Regions from separate parts of the Inquilinus sp. Marseille-Q2685 genome, predicted to be linked through region 2. Evidence: riboswitches for the same ligand, from Rfam matches in the RefSeq annotation. Region 2 holds a riboswitch; each other region holds the start of a gene.

Region 1 (4,664 bases), on a different contig from region 2:
GTCGCCGGCTGCCGCTGGGTCAGCCTGCGCGAGAAGGACCTGTCGGCGACAGAGCGCTTCGCCCTGCTGCATCGGCTGCGGGCCCTGGCCCGGCCGGTCGGCGCAGTCGTGACCGTCCATGCCGATCCCGACGCGGCCGCCGAGGCCGACGGGCTGCACCTCGCCGCCGGCGGCGACCCCGCCGCGGCCCGGCGGCGGCTCGGTCCCTCCGCCCTGATCGGCGCCTCCTGCCATTCGGGCGACGAGGTCGACGCCGCGGTCGCGGCCGGGGCCGACTACGTCACCCTCGGACCCCTGGCGCCGACCGCGAGCAAGCCGGGTTACGAACCCATCCTGTCCCTGGCGGAAGCCGGCGTCGTCGCGCGCCGCCATCCCGGCCGGGTGATCGCCCTCGGCGGGGTCGAGCCAGGGCTGGTGCCGGGGCTCATGGCCGTCGGCTTCGCCGGAGTCGCGGTGATGGGCGGGGTGATGCGGGCGGGTGATCCCACCGTCGCGATCCGTGCCCATCTCGCGGCGCTCCGCGGCGGCCTGGCCTGACCGCCTGTCGGGAGGCCTGCCCGCCATGCTATAGGTCGGGGCCGGATGAGTATCCCGACTCCATGAAGCTGCGGCCGCTGCGCGTCCTGGAATTCCTCCTGATCACGGTCCCGGGGCTGATCGGGCTGGTCCTCGCCCTGCGCGCCGCCATTCCGCTGATGGAGCTCGTCCAGGCCGAGCTGGCCCGGACGCCGGAGGCGCAGGAGGTCGAGGCCGCGCTGACCGCCTGGACCCGGGCCGGGACCTCGCCGGAACAGATCGATGCCGGGCTCGCCACGGCCTTCGCCGAGGACGACATCGACGGGGCCGCAGTCTGGCTGAAGGTGGCCGGGATGACGGGATACCCGGTCAGGCCGGAATGGCGGGAGCGGTACGAGGACGAGACCTCCACGACCAGCAGCGCGGCCCGGGCTGCCCGGCAGGCGGTTGCCGGCGCCGTGACAGGGGAGGGCCACGGCCTCTCCGGCCTGGCCGGCGCCTTCGCCGCCGACATGACCTTCGTCGGCGACCTGCGCGACATCGGCCGCGAGCTCTGGCATTTCGGCGGCGGCGACCCGGTGGACGAGCTGGCGCTGGGCCTGTCGGGCATCGGGCTGACCCTGACCGCGGCGACCTGGGGCTCCGGCGGGGCCGCGGCCCTGCCGCGCGGCGCGGTGTCGGTGTTCAAGATCGCGCGGCGGACGGGCCGGCTGTCGGCGCGCTTCGCCGAGCGCCTCGGCCGGATGGTGGCCGACGTGGTCGATTTCCCGGCGCTGCGCCGGCAGGTGCGGGAGGCCGGCTGGCAGGACACGGTGATGCGGCCCGGCGCGGTCTTCGCCGCCGCGATCCGCCGCGACCGCCTGGACGGGCTGGACGAGGCCGTCGGCGCCGCGGGCAGGGTGGCCGACCGGGTCGGCCCGGCGCAGTCGGTCGAGCTGCTGCGCTATGTCGACGACGTGCCGGACCTGCGCCGCATCGACGCGGTGTCGGCGGTGATGGGCGACCGCACCCTGGCCGTGTTCAAGGTGCTGAAACGCGGCGCGCTGACCACGGTGAAGGCGACGATCCGCTGGTCCCGGCGGCTGGCCGACCTCACCGCCACCGTGCTGTTCGGCGCGATCGGGTTCGTCTTCGCCCTGGTGTACTGGCTGCGGCTGCTGCTGCTCGGCCTGATCACCGGCGTGTGGTGGGCGTGCCGGGCCGCCTGCCTTGCCGCCCGTTGAGCGGTCAGCCGTCCAGCAGGTCGCGCGAGAGGATGCCGGCGAAGCTGGTCTCGGCCGGGCCGGTCATCAGCACATGGCCGTCGCTCTCGCGCCATTCGATCAAGAGCGTGCCGCCGTCCAGCTCGACCCAGGCGGTGCGCTCGGCCAGGCCGCGGCGCACCGCGGCCACGGCGGCGGCGCAGGCGCCGCTGCCGCAGGCCTGGGTGACGCCGACGCCGCGCTCCCACACCCGGTAGCGCAGCCGGTCGCGGGCCAGCATCTGGACCACGCCGATATTGGCGCGCTCGGGGAACAGCGGGTCGTGCTCCAGCACCGGCCCGACGCCGTCGATCTGCACCTTCTCGGCATCCGGCACGAAGAACACGGCGTGCGGGTTGCCCATGGACACGCCGACCCCGTCCGACAGCGCGCCGGAGGACACCGGCAGGTGCAGCGTGTCGGCCTCATGCGCCAGCGGGATGTCCTGCCAGCCCAGCCGGGCCGGGCCCATGTCGACCGTGACGCCGCCCTGGGGGGCGCCGCGGCATTCCAGCAGGCCGCCGCGGGTCTCGATCACGGCCTTGTCCACACCGCTGTCGGCCATGACCAGGGCGGCGACACAGCGCGTGCCGTTGCCGCAGGCGCCCGATTCGGTGCCGTCGGCATTGAGGATGCGCATGAACACGTCGGCGCCCGCGGTCTGCGCCGGCTCGATCACCAGCAGTTGGTCGAAGCCGACGCCGCGGTGCCGGTCGGCGATGCGGCGCGCCTGGTCGGGATGGATCGCGATCGGCCGCTCGCGTGCGTCCAGCACGACGAAGTCGTTGCCCAGCCCGTGCATCTTCCAGAACGGCAGGCCGTCCATTGCCCGCTCCCAAGGTCTCTCCCGCTCTCATATGGCATCAACCGGCCTCCGGACGCGAGGGCGGAGCCCTGCGTGATCGACAGGGCGAGGGCCGGCGGCTAGCATGGCGGCCGACGGTGCCCCGGGGAACCGGGGTGAAAAGGGAAGCCGGTGAGCCTGTCGGGCAAGGCCGGCGCTGCCCCCGCAACTGTAGGCGGCGAGCCCGCGCCCGAAGCCACCGGCTGACCCCGGGAAGGGGGCGTGCGGCGACGACCCGCGAGCCAGGAGACCTGCCGTCGAGAGTATGCGTGTGACGGGGCGGGGTGTCCCCGGGCGGCGCGTCGGGCGGCACCTGTCCGGCCGGCCTCCTCCCGCGACCCCTCGCCGAAGGCGGGAGATGCTGTGGTGTCCGATCTGACCGTGCGGCCGCTGGTGGCCGCGGATGTGCCGATGCTGCTCGACATGCTGCGCGAGCTGGCGGCGTTCGCCGGCGATGCGGCGGCGATGACGGCGCAGCGCGCCGACCTCGACGAGGCGCTGGCCGAGGCGCCGCCGCGCTTCCGCGGCCTGATCGCCGAGGACGGCAGCGGCGTGGTCGGCTACGTCACCTACACCATCGACTATTCGGTCTGGACCGGGGGCGACTTCATCCGGGTCGACGACGTCTATGTCCGCGAGCGGGCGCGCGGCCGCGGCGTCGCCCGGCAGCTGATGCGGGCCCTGGCCGATATCGGCGTGTCGCAGGCGATGCGGGTGCGCTGGGAGATGGCGTCGGACAATGCCGGGGCCCGCCGGCTCTACGACGGCATCGGCGCGGCGCCGCAGGACAAGACGATCTGGCGCTGGCCGGTGGCCGCCATGGAGTCCTTCCTGAACCGAACCGAGCCGCCGCCGGCCTCGGGCGGCGACGCCGTCCCCTCCGAATCCGGCCGCGGTCTGCCGGGCGAGGACGGCTTTATCCTGGTGCTGCGCCGGGAGAAGGACTGACCGTCGGCGGGGCCGCATTGACTCCGCGGCCCCGCCCGTCTAGAAGACCCGGCGCTGCGGGATGGGCCCGCAGCGAGACCCCACGGGGTGCCGCCAGTCCGCGAGTGTCGCGCACTGGCGCTTTTCCGTTTGGGGTCGCGCAATTCGAAGGGCGATCATGTTCGAAGGTCTGAGCGGCCGTCTCGGCGACATCTTCGACCGGCTTCGCAAGCGCGGCGCGCTGACGGAGGCCGATGTCGGCGCCGCCATGCGCGAGGTGCGCGTGGCGCTGCTCGAGGCCGATGTCGCCCTGCCGGTGGTCAAGGACTTCATCGACAAGGCGCGTGAGCGGGCGGTGGGCGCGGAGGTGCTGCGCTCGGTCACCCCCGGCCAGCAGGTCATCAAGATCGTCCATGACTGCCTGGTCGAGATGCTGGGCGGCACCGCGGGCGAGGCGCCCGACCTCAACGCCGCCACCCCGATCAACCTGATCGCCGTGCCGCCGGTGCCGGTGCTGATGGTGGGATTGCAGGGCTCGGGCAAGACCACCACCACCGGCAAGATCGCGCTGCGCCTGAAGAGGCGGGACAACAAGAAGGTCCTGATGGCGTCGCTCGACACGCGGCGCCCGGCGGCGCAGGAGCAGCTGAAGATCCTGGGCGAGCAGATCGGCGTCACCACCCTGCCGATCATCCCGGGGCAGGAGCCGCTGGCCATCGCCCGCCGCGCCATGGAGCGCGGCCGGCTCGAAGGCTTCGACGTCGTCATGCTCGACACCGCCGGCCGCCTCGCCATCGACGAGGAGCTGATGGCCGAGGTGGTGGCGATCCGCGACGCCACCAAGCCCACCGAGACCCTGCTGGTGGCCGACGCCATGACCGGCCAGGACGCGGTCAACGTCGCCCGCACCTTCCATGAGCGGGTCGGCGTCACCGGCATCGTCCTGACCCGTGTCGACGGCGACAGCCGCGGCGGCGCCGCCCTGTCGATGCGCGCCGTCACCGGCCAGCCGATCAAGCTGATCGGCATGGGCGAGAAGATGGATGCGCTGGAGCTGTTCCATCCCGACCGCATCGCCAACCGCATCCTCGGCATGGGCGACGTCGTCAGCCTGGTCGAGCGCGCGGCGCAGACGA
Region 2 (4,664 bases):
GACCTGCACCCTGTCGGTCACCTGGTAGGACGCCGCCAGGTTCACCAGCGTATATCCGTCCAGCGTCACCGGCGACGAATTGTAAGCCTCGTCGAAGGCCAGGTCCTTCTGCGGACCGTTATAGTCCACGCCGAGATTGACGGTCGCCGCGCCGTCCAGGAAGCGGTAGCTGACGTCGAGGCTGGCGATGTTGCGCGGCCGGCGCACCAGCTCCGCCCCCGTCGCATCCTCCGCGTCGGTATAGGTGTAGGCGGCGCGGATGGTCAGGTCGTCGACCGGCGTCACCGACAGGCCCAGCTCCACCCCGCGCGCCGTCGCCGTGCCCGGCAGGTTGGCCGAACCCTGCCCGCTGCCGACGATCAGGTCGCCGATCCGCTGCTCGAAATACGTGGCGTCCAGCACCACACGGTCGCCCCAGATCTCCTGGTCGAAGCCGGCATCCCAGCCCTCCGCATGCTCCGGCTTCAGGTCGGGGTTGCCGCGATAGGTGTTGGTGAAGCCGTACAGCTCGAACAAGGTCGGGTTCTTCACCCCGGTGCCGTAGGAGGCGCGCAGCTTGGTGCCCGTGGCGTCGACCTTGTAGGCCGCGGTCAGGCGCCAGGTGGTGGTGTCGCGGAACAGGTCGTTCAGGTCGCGGCGCACGCTGCCGGTCAGGAACAGGCTGTCGAACAGCCCCAGCTGATATTGCCCGACCAGGCCGGTCGTGCCGATGCGGCGGCTGAAATCGGCGAAGCCGCTATCGCTGTCCGCCTGCTGCTCCTCATGGTCGACGGCGAAGGTCAGGCGGTGCTCGGCCGGCAGCAGCGCCTCGCTGTCCAGCGTCAGATTGGTCTGGTAGTCGACCCGCGTGGTCTTGCCGCGATAGCTGGCGGTGATGGCGTCGTCGCTGTCGTGATAGTCGCGGCTGTCGTCGAGATAGGACAGGCCGACGATGTGCTCCCACCGCCCGTCCAGCAGCTTCAGCCTGCCCTGGATGCGGCCCAGGAAGGTCGAGCCGTCGACATCGTCCTTGCTGTCGATCGCGCCGACGCCGCCCAGGAAGCCATCGAGGTCGGTGTTGAAGCGCGTGGTGCGGCCGACCACGTCGATGTCGACCAACTCGCCCGGATGCAGCCCGATCTTCGCATAGACCGTGCCGTTGCGGGTGCCGTCGGCCTCGCTGCCCCGGCGCGCGGCCGAGGCGCCGTCCGTGCGCAGCCCGGCGGTGCCGATCAGGTAGTCGATGTCGTCGTTGCCGCCGCTGACCGAGGCGTGGCCGCGCAGCGTGCCATAGCCGCCGCCTTCGACCGAGGCGGTCCCGGCGGCCGGCCCCTCGCCGCGCCGGGTGACGATGTTGACCACGCCGCCGATCGCGTCCGATCCGTACAGCGCGCTCTGCGGCCCGCGCAGCACCTCGATCCGCTCGATGTCGTCGGCCATCAGATGGGCGAAGTCGAACTCCGACTCCGATGACGGGTCGTTGACCTCGACCCCGTCGATCAGCACCAGCGTCTGGTTGCTCTCGGAGCCGCGGATGCGGATCTGCGTCGTCTGACCGGCCGGCCCGGTGCGGCTGACGGCGACGCCTGGCACCTGGCGCAGCGCGTCGGAGAGCTGGCGGATCTGCCGGTCCTCCAGCTCCTGCCGCGTGATCATGGTGACGGCGCTGCCGACCTCCGCCGACGGCGTCGGCATGCGGTTGGCGGTCACCACGATCGGCTCGAGCGTCAGGGCCGAAGGGGTGTCCTGGGCCTCTGCGGGCACGACAGCGCCTGTCGCGAGCAGGACCAGGATGCAGCGGGACGGAACGGGCATGGAGACCTCGGGGGACACGCCTGTGGCACGTCACCGCGAACGCTGTCTCCCCGGCCTCGCCGGTTCGGCAACCACCAGGGCACCCCGCCCGGCGTGCTCGCGCGTGACCACGACCGACGGCAGGTCTCCTGGCTTGCGGGTCACGGCCTCTCCGCCGCCTTCCCGGGCCCCGAGGGGCCCAGTGGCCTGATGGCGGAGCGCTCGCCGCTCACAGTTGCGGGGGCAGCCGCAGCATTGGGCCGAGGCCCGCACTGCGTTCCCATTTGATCCCGAAGGAACCGTCGCGGCGAAGCTAGTGGGCCGCCGGCCGCGCCGTCAACAGCGCATCGAGGCCGAGCGCGGCGGCATTGGCGCCGGAATCCCGATAGGGCGGCAGCCGGTCCTCCTCGCGCAGCTCGCTGTCGCAGATCGCCACCATCCGCGGCACCCAGCGGACGACGTGGTCGACCAGGGCGCGCACCGCCGGCACCAAGCCGCGGCGCGAGGCGAACACCGCCTGCACCTCGCCCTCCGGCATACGCCAGTCCAGCAGCACATGCTCCAGCAGCCCGGCCTGCACCGCCGGCCGGCAGATATAGTCCGGCAGCAGCGCGGCGCCGAGCCCGTCGATCGCGGCCTGGCGCAGGGTGAACATGTCGTCGCTGGCCAGCCGCGGCACATGCGGCACCGACTGGGTGGCCCCGGCGGCGTCGGCCAGGGTCCAGACATGGCGGCCGTCGGCGCGATGCAGGTCGAGCGTGCCGAGGCGGATCAGGTCGACCGGCTCCACCGGCCGGCCGACGCGGTCCAGCAGGTCCGGCGCGGCCACCACCACGGCCCGGCTGTGGGCCAGCACCCGCACCACCACGTCCGAGGGCTCGGTCGGCGGCCGGCGCACGCGGAAGGCGAGGTCGACCCGCTCCTCGATCACGTCGACGCGGCGGCCGGTCAGCTCCATCGAGATCCGCACCGCCGGATGGTCGGCCAGGAAGCTGTTGATCAGCGGCGCGATCATGGTCTGCGCCAGGATGTGCGGGCAGGTGACGCGCACCAGGCCGCTCGGCTCCGACCGCGCCTGGGCCACCGCCTGCTCCGCCGCCTCGGCCTCGGCCAGCAGCGCCTCGCAATGGCGCAGGAAGGTCTCGCCGACATCGGTCAGCGACAGCCGGCGGGTGGAGCGCTGCAGCAGCCGCACGCCCAGCTCCTCCTCCAGCGCCGCGATCCGGCGGCTCAGCCGCGACTTGGGCAGGCCCAGCGCCCGGCCGGCGGCGGTGAAGCCGCCCAGCTGCGCCACCTTGGCGAAAAGGCGGAGGTCGTTGAGGTCGAGCATGGCTTTCATCCGAACTGGATTGTCCCATTCATAGAACGATCCATCGCGAAATTCCAGACTACAGACGGATTACCCTCGTCCGTAAATGCAATTCCGATGTTATTTGCAACATGGAGGGGTCCATGAAGATCCTGCAGATCGATTCCAGCGTGCTCGGCGACGCCTCGGTGTCGCGCCAGCTGACCAAGGCAACCGTCGACGCCTGGAAGGCCCGCTACCCGCAGGCCGAGCTGGTGTACCGCGATCTCGCCGCCGCCCCGCCGGAGCACCTGTCGGCCGAACGCGCCGCGGTGGTCAAGTTCGGCAAGGATGCCGACCTGACGCCGGCGCAGGCCGAGGAGCGCACCTTGATCGATGCGATCGTCGGGGAGTTCCTGTCGGCCGACGTCGTGGTGATCGGCGCGCCGATGTATAACTTCACCGTGCCGACCCAGCTGAAGGCCTGGATCGACCGCCTGGCCCAGGCCGGCCGCACCTTCCGCTACACCGAGACCGGCCCGGTCGGCCTGGCTGGCGGCCGCAAGGTGATCGTGGTCTCGTCGCGCGGCGGCATCTACACCGCGGGCCTCGAGGCGCTGGATCACCAGGAGGCCTATCTACGCGCCATTCTGGGCTTCATCGGCGTCACCGACATCGACTTCGTCCGCGCCGAGGGCCTGGGCTACGGCCCGGAGCATCGCGACCGCGCGGTGGCCGAGGCACACCAGCAGGCCAAGGCCTCGCCGGATCTGGCCGCGGCCGCCTGAGAAGCCTGCTTCGCAGGTTGGGTTCGCGCCAGCGAACCCAACCTGCGTCTGCACTGCCTATCTCATGACCGGCATGGTGAACTCCGCCCCGCCCTTGATGCCGGTCGGCCAGCGCTCGGTCACCGTCTTCAGCTTGGTATAGAAGCGCACCCCGTCCGGCCCGTACATGCCGAGATCGCCGAAGGCCGAGCGCTTCCAGCCGCCGAAGGTGTGGAACGCCATCGGCACCGGGATCGGCACGTTGACGCCGACCATGCCGACATTGCAGTTGCTGACGAAGGTCCGCGCCGCGTCGCCGTCGCGGGTGAAGATCGCGGTGCCGTTGCCGTATTCGTGCTTGTTGACGAGGTCCAGCGCCGTGGCGAAATCCGGCGTCCGCACCACCGACAGCACCGGCCCGAAGATCTCCTCTTTGTAGATCCGCATCTCCGGCTGCACCTGGTCGAACAGGCAGCCGCCGATGAAGTAGCCGTTCTCGTAGCCCTGCAGCTTCAGGCCGCGGCCGTCGACCACCAGCTTGGCGCCCTCCTGGACGCCGATGTCGACATAGCCGCGCACCTTGTCGTAGTGCTGCTTCGTCACCAGCGGCCCCATCTCGGCGTCCGGATCGGTGCCGGGGCCGACCTTCAGCGCCCGCACCTTCGGCTCCAGCTTCTGGATCAGCTTGTCGCCGACATCGCCGACCGCGACCGCCACCGAGATCGCCATGCAGCGTTCGCCGGCCGAGCCGTAGCCCGCGCCCATCAGCGCGTCGACCGCCTTGTCCAGGTCGGCGTCCGGCATTACCACCATATGGTTCTTGGCGCCGCACAGCG
Region 3 (4,664 bases), on a different contig from region 2:
AGGCGAGGATCCAGCCTTCGGCGATCTCGTCGTCGGCGATGCCGCCATTGTGCTCCATCCGCACCTCGCCCTTCAGCTTGCGCACCAGGCAGGTGCCGCAGAGGCCCTGGCGGCAGGCGGTCGGGATGCGCAGGCCGCAGCCCTCCGCCGCCTCCAGCACGGTCTGGCCCGGCAGCACCGCCGCCCTGCGGCCGGAACGGGTGAAGGCTACCTGCATCCCCTCCCCCGCCGGCGCGGGCGGCGGCGCGACCGGGGCCGCGACGGGCACTGGCGCCGGGGTGGCGCCGAAGCTCTCCTCATGCCAGCGCGCCGCTGGCACGCCGAGTTCGCCCGCCACGCGCCTGGCCGCGTCCATGAACCGGTCCGGGCCGCAGCAGAACACCGTCCGCCCGGCCAAATCCGGGCACAGGGCGGACAGCAGCGCCCGCTCCAGCCGGCCGCTGGCCCAGCCCTCGCCCGCCGGCGCGCCGGTGACGACGAAGCGCAGGCGCAGGCCGGACGCCGCCTCGGCCATGTAGCCGAGCTCCGACCGGAACAGCAGGTCCTGCGGCCGCCGGGCGAAATGGACATAGACCACGTCGGTCTGCGGCGCGGTATCGAACAGCCAGCGCGCCATCGACATCATCGGCGTGGCGCCGCTGCCGGCCGACAGGAACAGGTAGCGCTCGGCCGGGTGGTCGAGCAGCGAGAAGCGGCCGGATGGGCCATGCGCCGTCAGCGCGTCGCCGACCTTGAGCCGGTCGAACAGCCAGCGGGTGGCGACGCTGCCCGGCTGCACCTTGGCGGTGATCTTGGCGTGGTGCGGCCGCGACGGGGTCGAGGCCAGGGTGTAGGTGCGCAGCACCGGCTCCGCCCCCACCGGCAGCTCCAGCGTCACGAACTGGCCGGGGCGGTAGGAGAACCAGCTGCCGTCCTCCGCCTCGAAGCGGAAGGTGCGGACGTCCGGCGCCTCCTCGCGGATGCCGATGCAGCGCAGCCGCGCGGTCTTCGCGTTCCACAGCTTCGGCGTGGCGGTCAGAGGGCCGGGCACGTCCCGCCGCCCTTACGCCACGTCGCGGATCGGGGTGGCGGCGGTGCCGCCGCCGAGCCGGCGGGTGATGGTGTCGGCGTACCAGTCGACGAACTGGATCACCGCGCCCTCATGCATCCGCGAATACGGCCCGGGCTCATAGGCCGGGGACAGGATGCCGCGCTGGTTCTCCTCGACGATGCGGCGGTCCTCGTCATTGGTCGCGGTCCACACCTCGGTCAGCGCCTGCAGGTCGTAGTCGACACCCTCGACCGCGTCCTTGTGCACCAGCCATCTGGTGGTGACCTCGGTCTCGGTCGGGCTGATCGGCAGGATGCGGAAGCTCAGCGCATGGTCGGCCAGCAGGTGGTTCCAGCTGTTCGGGTAGTGGTACAGCAGCATCGAGCCCAGCCTGGTGGTCGGGAAGTCGGCCAGGAGGCGCCTCACCGCCGGCTGGCCGCTCATGGTCATCGAATGGGCGTCGTTGATGAACGGCACCCGCATCACCCGGTACTGCATGTCGTCCGAGATCTGGTAGCGGCTGGGCAGGCCGATCGCCTCGCAGCTCTGCCAGTGCTCGAGGATCTCCGGGTTCTCCTCCATCCCTTTCTGGCCGCTGGTCAGGGTCGGCTGGTCGGAGAAGACGCGGCACAGCTCCGGATGGTTGCCGGAGCAGTGGTAGCATTCGCGGTTGTTCTCCATCACCAGCTTCCAGTTGCCGCGCTCGACGATGGTCGAGCTGTGGGCGACCTTGGCTTCGGAGAGGAAGTGCGGCGCCATGTAGGGCTCGACCATGCGCCGGAACGGCTCGAAGTCGCGCGGCTGGTCGGCCAGCGACAGGAAGATCCAGCCGCCGACCTCGCGGCAGGCCACCGGCTTCAGCCCGAATTCGGCCGGGTCGATCGCGTCCATCATGTCGCGGGCGAAGATCAGCTTGCCCTCGAGGTCGTAGGTCCACTGGTGATAGGGGCAGACCAGGCGAGGACGCGAGCCGCGCTCGTCGGTGCACAGGCGCGAGCCGCGGTGGCGGCAGACATTGTGGAAGGCGCGGATGGCGCGGTCGCGGCCGCGCACCACGATCACCGGATACTCGCCGATCTGCACGGTCAGGAAATCGCCCGGCCGCGTCACCTCGCAGGCATGGCCGATGAACAGCCACTCCTTGTAGAAGATGTGCTCCAGGTCCAGAGCGTGATAGGCGGGGCTGGTGTAGAAATCCCGCTTCAGGCTGAAGCCCGGCGCGCGGGAGAGCAGATCCATCAACATGGCCGAACGCGCTTCCATACCCGATCCTCTCCTCTGGGCACGGTCGCAGATGTGGCATCCGGGTACGCGCGCTCGGGGACCGGACCGGCCCGTCGCGAACATGCCCGCCGACCGCCCACCGCGATCACCGAACAGACTCCGTCGAGGCTGGTTTCCGGGCTCCGGCGGGCTTCCCGGCCCGGTGCGGCGCCTTCCCGGATCGCTCCAGTGGCCCCTGCCGCACCTTCACCGCCGTCACCGTTGCGGGGGCAGCGCCGGAGTCTCACCGGCTTCCCAATTCTCCGGCCCGCCGCTTCTGATCGGCGGCATCGGCCGGCACCTCTTGGCGGGGATCATGGCGCGACTCCGCGGCCCCGCACGCTCCAGAGCCGACACGCCATGACGCGGCTGCGACACCCATCCCGGACCGGCTGCGACTCGGCATTTTCTGCTGCCGGACGGCCGCGCCGCGCCAGCCTCTGCCGGCCGCGGAACGCGAATGCGCAGCCCCTGCCGGCGCGGCCGCGGATAATCGGGGAGACCGAAACCGGAGACCCGCCATGAAGCTGACCGACTTCAAGATCCTGACCTTCGACTGCTACGGCACGCTGATCGACTGGGAGACCGGCATGGTCAACGGGCTGGCGCCGCTGACCGCCCGCGCCAAGGCGCCGCTGACCCGCGACCAGATCCTGGAGGCCCATGCCCGGCACGAATCGGCGCAGCAGCGCTGGACCCCGGCGCGGCGCTACAGCGAGCTGCTGGCGATCGTCTACAAGCGCCTGGCCGAGGAGTGGGGCGTGGCGGCGAGCTGGGAGGAGGCGCTGGCCTATGGCCGCTCGATCAAGGACTGGCCGGCCTTCGCCGACACCGCCGGCGCGCTGCAGTACCTGAAGAAGTACTACAAGCTGGCGATCCTCTCGAATGTCGACAATGCCAGCTTCGCCCTGAGCAACGTCCGGCTGCAGGTCGAGTTCGACGCCATCTTCACCGCCGAGGACATCGGCAGCTACAAGCCGTCGGCGCGCAACTTCGACTACATGCTGGAGAAGCTGGGCGGCATGGGCATCGCCAAGGGCGAGGTGCTGCACACGGCGGAGAGCCTGTTCCACGACCACGAGCCGGCGACGGCGGCGGGCCTGGCCACCTGCTGGATCCACCGCCGCCACGCCGAGGGCGGCTTCGGCGCCACCATGAAGCCGGCGACCGAGCCCAAGGTCGATTTCCGCTTCACCAGCATGGCGGAACTTGCCAAAGCTCACCAGGAGGCGCTGCGGGGCTAGCCCGAACGCCGCCCGGCGGCCATCTGACGCGGTTTCCTGCGCTTCCGGTGCTCACGGACCTATGTCCGCTGCGCTCCGGTTCTCGGAAACCACGCCAGCTGACTCACCGGATCGACGTTCGGGCGAGACCCCGGGTGCTGCCGGCACGGGTTGAACGAGGGAAGGATGACGGGCGCGCCGAAGCTGGACCGGATCGATATCGCCATCCTGGCCCGGCTGCAGGCCGACGGGCGGATCACCAACGCCGCGCTGGCCGACGCGGTCGGCCTGTCGCCCAGCCCCTGCCTGCAGCGGGTGAAGCGGCTGGAGGCGGCGGGCTACATCACCGGCTACGGCGCCCGCATCGCCCTGGCGAAGCTGACCGAGACCGTGACCGTGTTCACCGAGGTGACGCTGAGTGACCACCGGCGCGAGGACTTCATCCGCTTCGAGGCCGGCCTGGCCACGGTCGAGGAGTTGCTGGAGTGCCACATGGTCAGCGGGGGCTACGACTATCTGCTGCGCTTCCTGACCCGCAGCATCGCCCATTACCAGCAGGTGATGGAGGCGCTGCTGGACCGGCGGCTCGGCATCGAGAAGTACTTCAGCTACATCGTCATCAAGTCGCCGATCCTGCGCCAGGCCGCCCCGCTGCAGAAACTGCTGCGGGCGGAGTAGCTCTTCGACGCGACTTCTTTGAGTCCCCCTCCCGCAAGGGGAGAGGGGACTAAAAAAGACATACCCTTATGAACGAGGAGTAAGGGCGCCTCCGCCCTCACCCCGTCGCCAAGCCGCGGAGGTTGCGGTTGGCGACGGCCAGCATCGACAGGTCGACCTGGTCCAGCGCCTTCAGCTCGGAGACCAGCTGGTCGATCCGGTCCACCGGGGCGCGGCGGTGGCCGACCCAGGCCTCCACCACATCGGCCCCGGCGGCGCCCGCCGGCGCGTCCTGCAGGGCGCGGACCGCCAAGTCGGCCTGCAGCGTGTACAGGTCGTCGACGATCGCCCCCACCGCCTGCTTCTGCCAGTGGTTGCTGGCCGGCATCCGGCTGGCGCCGTCGCGCAGCCAGGCCAGGCCCAGCCGGCGGCCGGCCTCGAAATAGACCGAAGCGACCTCGGTGACGCCGCGCCCGGCCTGGTCGGCGATG

Evidence for each region. Region 2 has a riboswitch for cobalamin ahead of LG391_RS04940 (TonB-dependent siderophore receptor). Riboswitches for the same ligand answer to the same signal wherever they lie in the genome.
Region 1: another riboswitch for cobalamin. It lies ahead of LG391_RS24560 (GNAT family N-acetyltransferase); the one in region 2 lies ahead of LG391_RS04940 (TonB-dependent siderophore receptor).
Region 3: another riboswitch for cobalamin. It lies ahead of LG391_RS30015 (aromatic ring-hydroxylating dioxygenase subunit alpha); the one in region 2 lies ahead of LG391_RS04940 (TonB-dependent siderophore receptor).

Annotation. Positions count from the first base shown of each region.
Region 1 is NZ_CAKAKL010000006.1:136,178-140,841, reverse strand. It holds gene LG391_RS24575 (thiamine phosphate synthase) at 1-537, shown strand, start outside; gene LG391_RS24570 (hypothetical protein) at 600-1,739, shown strand; gene dapF (diaminopimelate epimerase) at 1,744-2,583, opposite strand; cobalamin riboswitch at 2,681-2,875, shown strand; gene LG391_RS24560 (GNAT family N-acetyltransferase) at 2,968-3,549, shown strand; gene ffh (signal recognition particle protein) at 3,707-4,664, shown strand, end outside.
Region 2 is NZ_CAKAKL010000001.1:1,061,656-1,066,319, forward strand. It holds gene LG391_RS04940 (TonB-dependent siderophore receptor) at 1-1,794, opposite strand, end outside; cobalamin riboswitch at 1,895-2,092, opposite strand; gene LG391_RS04945 (LysR family transcriptional regulator) at 2,087-3,103, opposite strand; gene LG391_RS04950 (FMN-dependent NADH-azoreductase) at 3,226-3,849, shown strand; gene LG391_RS04955 (CoA-acylating methylmalonate-semialdehyde dehydrogenase) at 3,907-4,664, opposite strand, start outside.
Region 3 is NZ_CAKAKL010000009.1:232,323-236,986, reverse strand. It holds gene LG391_RS30020 (hybrid-cluster NAD(P)-dependent oxidoreductase) at 1-1,030, opposite strand, end outside; gene LG391_RS30015 (aromatic ring-hydroxylating dioxygenase subunit alpha) at 1,043-2,293, opposite strand; cobalamin riboswitch at 2,403-2,613, opposite strand; gene LG391_RS30010 (haloacid dehalogenase type II) at 2,815-3,537, shown strand; gene LG391_RS30005 (Lrp/AsnC family transcriptional regulator) at 3,703-4,194, shown strand; gene LG391_RS30000 (NAD-glutamate dehydrogenase) at 4,292-4,664, opposite strand, start outside.